DNA from 2 places in the Azospirillum sp. TSH58 genome. Region 2 is predicted to be linked to the other one. Evidence: predicted binding sites of a transcription regulator. Region 2 holds the regulator's gene; the other holds the start of a gene.
What was found. The regulator LexA, encoded in region 2, represses DNA repair genes until DNA is damaged. The targets are predictions, from matches to a motif close to ATGTTCTANTTTGGTTC.
Positions count from the first base shown of each region.

Region 1: the regulator LexA is predicted to act here: its motif matches at 758-774, upstream of TSH58p_RS25215 (PA0069 family radical SAM protein).

Region 1 is NZ_CP022367.1:794,636-796,831, forward strand. Features, by position in the region: gene TSH58p_RS25210 (tetratricopeptide repeat protein) at 1-690, shown strand, start outside; gene TSH58p_RS25215 (PA0069 family radical SAM protein) at 801-1,877, shown strand; gene TSH58p_RS25220 (tetratricopeptide repeat protein) at 2,021-2,196, shown strand, end outside.
Region 2 is NZ_CP022364.1:465,792-467,987, forward strand. Features, by position in the region: gene glp (gephyrin-like molybdotransferase Glp) at 1-545, shown strand, start outside; gene lexA (transcriptional repressor LexA) at 702-1,400, shown strand; gene TSH58p_RS05750 (ComEC/Rec2 family competence protein) at 1,426-2,196, opposite strand, start outside.

The sequences.
Region 1 (2,196 bases), on a different replicon from region 2:
GAGAGCCTCGCCCGGCTGGAGCGCACGGACGAGGCCATCGCCGCCTTCTCCGCCCTGTCCGCCGAGCGGCCCGAGCGGACGGACGCGCTGATCCGGCTGGGCGACCTGTACCGCGTCGCCAAGCGCTACGGCGAGGCCGCCGACAGCTACAGCAAGGCGCTGGAGCGCATCGGCACGCCGGAGGAGCGTCATTGGGCGGTGCTCTACGCCCGCGCCATGTCCTACGACAAGATCGACCGCTGGCCGGACGCCGAGCGCGACCTGCGGGCGGCGCTGGCGCTGAAGCCGGACGAGGCCTTCCTGCTGAACTATCTGGGCTACAGCTACGTCGACCGCGGGCTGAACCTGGAGGAGGCCAAGAAGATGATCGAGAAGGCCGTCGCCCTGCGCCCCAAGGACGGCTACATCGTGGACAGCCTGGGCTGGGCGCTCTACCGCACCGGCGATTTCGAAGGGGCGGTGGAGAAGCTGGAGCGCGCGGTGGAACTGAAGCCGACCGACGCCACCATCAACGACCATCTGGGCGACGCCTATTGGCGCGTCGGGCGCCGCAACGAGGCCCGCTTCCAATGGACCCGCGCGCTCCGCACCGCGGAGGAGGAGCCGCAGAAGGAGGACATCCGGGCCAAGCTGGACAAGGGACTGGTGGACCCCAAGGCCGCCGAGGCCGCGGCCCCGAAGGTCCAGTAAGGTCCGGTCAGATCCGGTCAGATCCGGTCCGACCGCCACACAGGCCGCCCCCCCGGCCGGCGCGCAATCGTTCCCTTTACGTTCCGCTTTTCCGCGGCTATCCTGTCCCCATGGACGAGATTCCGCGGCAAGCCCTGAAAGGACGGGGGGCGATCAGCAACCTGACCTCCCGCTACGAGCGGGAGACGCGGGTGCTGGCCGACGACGGCTGGGACGGCAACGAAGCGGTGACGGAAACCGTCCCGACCCAGGTCTTCGACGACACCGCCCGCTCGATCCTGTCGAAGAACACGTCGCCCGACGTGATCTTCGAGCGGTCGGTGAACCCCTACCGGGGGTGCGAGCACGCCTGCATCTACTGCTTCGCCCGGCCGACCCACGCCTATCTCGGCCTGTCGCCGGGGCTGGATTTCGAGACGAAGATCTTCCGCAAGGCCCGGGCGGCGGAGCTTCTGGCGGCGGAGCTTCGCGCCAAGTCCTACCGTTGCCAGCCGCTGGCGCTGGGCGCCAACACCGATCCCTACCAGCCCATCGAGCGGGAGCAGCGTATCACCCGCGCCGTGCTGGAGGTCTGTCGCGACTTCAACCAGCCGGTGATGATCATCACCAAGTCGGCGCTGGTCCTGCGCGACCTCGACATCCTGGCGCCGATGGCGGCGAAGGGGCTGGTCAACGTCGCGCTGTCGGTCACCACGCTCGACCGCGACCTCGCCCGCCGGATGGAGCCGCGGGCCAGCACGCCGCAGCGGCGCCTCGCCGCCATGCGCGACCTGACGGCGGCCGGCGTGCCGGTGGCCGTGCTGGCCAGCCCGATGATCCCGGGGCTCAACGACCATGAGCTGGAAGCCATCCTGACCGCGGCGGCGGAGGCCGGGGCGACCCAGGCCAACTACATCCTCCTGCGCCTGCCGCTGGAGATCGCCGGACTGTTCGAGGAATGGCTGCGCGAGCACGCGCCCAACCGCGCCGAGCGCGTGCTCAGCCTGATCCGCCAGTGCCGCGAGGGGGAACTCTACCAGTCTCAATTCGGCAGCCGCATGAAGGGCTCCGGCCCGGTGGCGGAGCTGCTGGCGAAGCGGTTCAAGCTGGCCTGCCGGCGCCTCGGCCTCAACGCCCGCGACGCCGCCCTCAACTGCGCCGACTTCAAGCCCCCTCCGGCCCGCGGCGATCAACTGACGATGTTTTGATCGTTCCGTCCCGCGCGGACACGATCCGGCCCGCTCGGCGTTGATCGGGCGGCCGTCGCTGGGCTACCCTCCGCCGCCTGAACACGCCCGGACGGGCGTCGGACATCCGGGTCGCGGTTTTAAGGTCGAGGGAGACGGGGGTAATGGCCACGATCGGTGAAGTCCTGGCCGTCGCGTTCGCCGAGCATCGCGCCGGCCGTCTTCCCAAGGCGGCCGCTCTCTATCGCCGGGTTCTGGAAACCGACCCGGCGAACCCCAACGCCCTGTATCTGCTCGGCATGGCCGAGTGGCAGTCCGGCCGGCCGGCCCCATGCCTGAT
Region 2 (2,196 bases):
AGGACGATCCGCAACATCTCGCCGCCATGGCCGCCGGGGCGGCCGGCTGCGACCTGCTGGTGACCACGGGCGGCGCCTCGCAAGGCGAGCACGACCATGTGCGCGACGTGCTGGGCGGGCTGTCGCTGGACTTCTACCGGGTCGCCATGAAGCCCGGTAAGCCGTTGATTTTCGGAACGGCGAACGGCGTGCCGCTGCTCGGCCTGCCCGGCAACCCGGTGTCCACCGGCGTGGCCGCCGTGCTGTTCCTGGTGCCCCTGCTGCGCCGTCTCCAAGGGTTGCCCGCTGAGAACGCGACGCTCACCGTCACGCTCGGCGCGCCGCTGAAGGCCAACGACGACCGCACCGACTTCCTGCGCGCCACCCTGTCCCCCGGACCGGACGGCGGGCCGGTCGCGACCCCCTTCCCGCGCCAGGACAGCGCGATGATGTCCCGGCTGGCCCAGGCCGATGCCCTGATCGTCCGCGAGCCTCACGCCGCCGCCGCCGCCATCGGCGACCGGGTGACGGTGATCCCGTTGAACGGTGGTGCCCTGTCGCTTTAATCCGTTCCGCACCGCGAATCCCTTTGGGAGTCCTGTCCGTCGATTTGCGATTGATTTCATCCGTAGGGCTTGACGGGGGTTAAGAACCAAACTAGAACATGATGGAACGTTTTGCTTTTGTTCCATATCTAGTGCGGAACCGGTCGGGAGGCACAAATGCTCACGCGCAAGCAGCATGAATTGCTGCTTTTCATCAACGAGCGGCTCGGGCAGGGCGGTGTGTCCCCTTCCTTCGACGAAATGAAGGACGCTCTCAACCTGAAGTCCAAGTCGGGCATCCACCGCCTGATCACGGGGCTGGAGGAGCGCGGCTTCATCCGCCGCCTGCCCCACCGCGCCCGCGCGCTTGAGGTGCTGCGCCTGCCGGAGGGGCTGGAGACCGCCCGCACCCGGCCGCCGCGCGCCAAGTTCCAGCCCAACGTCATCAAGGGCGACTTCAGCTTCGCGGGACGGGAGGCGAACCCGGCGTCCGAATCCGTGCAGCTTCCGCTCTACGGCCGGATCGCCGCGGGCACGCCCATCGAGGCGTTGCGCGACGGCTCCGCCTTCGTGGACATTCCCGCCGCCATGCTCGGCATGGGCGACCATTACGCGCTGGAAGTGGCCGGCGATTCCATGGTGGAAGCCGGAATCCTCGACCATGACACGGTGGTCATCCAGCGGTGCGACAGCGCGGAGAACGGCTCCATCGTGGTCGCCCTGGTCGACGACGCCGAGGTCACGCTGAAGCGCCTGCGCCGCAAGGGCAACACCGTGGCGCTTGAACCCGCGAACGCCGCCTACGAGACGCGCATCTTCGGCGCCGACCGGGTTCGGGTGCAGGGCCGCCTCGTCGGTCTGGTGCGGAAATACTGAGCGCAGGACGCACCGGGGCGGCGGTTCAGCGCGCCCCGGTCTTTCCATCGGGAAGCTTTCCGCCCATCGTCCACGGGCGGTCGCCACGCTGGCCGCGCACGCTCTCCACCCGGATCCCCTCGTCCGACAGGTAGAGCGCGTGGGCGCCCTCCCGCCGCAGGCGCCAGCGGTCGATCACCAGCGGCGCCCGGCAGCCGCGCGAGGGGGCAGCGATCACCACCGCATCGGCCAGCGCGCAATCCTCCGGCAATGCGTCCGGCTGGCGCAGCAGCGCCACGGTCTTTCCCTCCACCCGGTAAAGGCATCCCAGGGCGTCGCAGCGCAGCCGCCCGTCCAGGCTCACCCCGGCGAGCGGCCAGACATCCTGACCGGCTTTGCCCTCCGGCTTCTCCATGCCGTCGCGCCGCCTCCAGGTGTCGGCCACCCGCCCGTCGCTGGCGGCTGACAGGCTGAGCAGCCCTTCCGCGCCGCGCACGGCCATCAATTTCCCGTCCTCCGACACCAGAAGGTCGGGCCGCGGCGCGAAGACCGGGACGACCATCCCCCCGACCATCGCGGCCAGCCCCAGCCAGCGCCAGCGCCTTGTCCAGATGGCCAGCCACAGCCCTCCCAGAGTGACCGCCGCGATGGCGGCGTCCGGCATGGCCGGCAGGAACGCGGTGGCGCCGGGCAGCGCCGCGGTCCGCTCCGCCGTTTCGATGACCAGCCGGACGCCCCAGCTCATCGCCGTCACCGCCGGCCCCTCCAGCCCGAAGGGCAGCAGCAGGTAGGAGAGCAGGCTGAAGGGCATGATCCA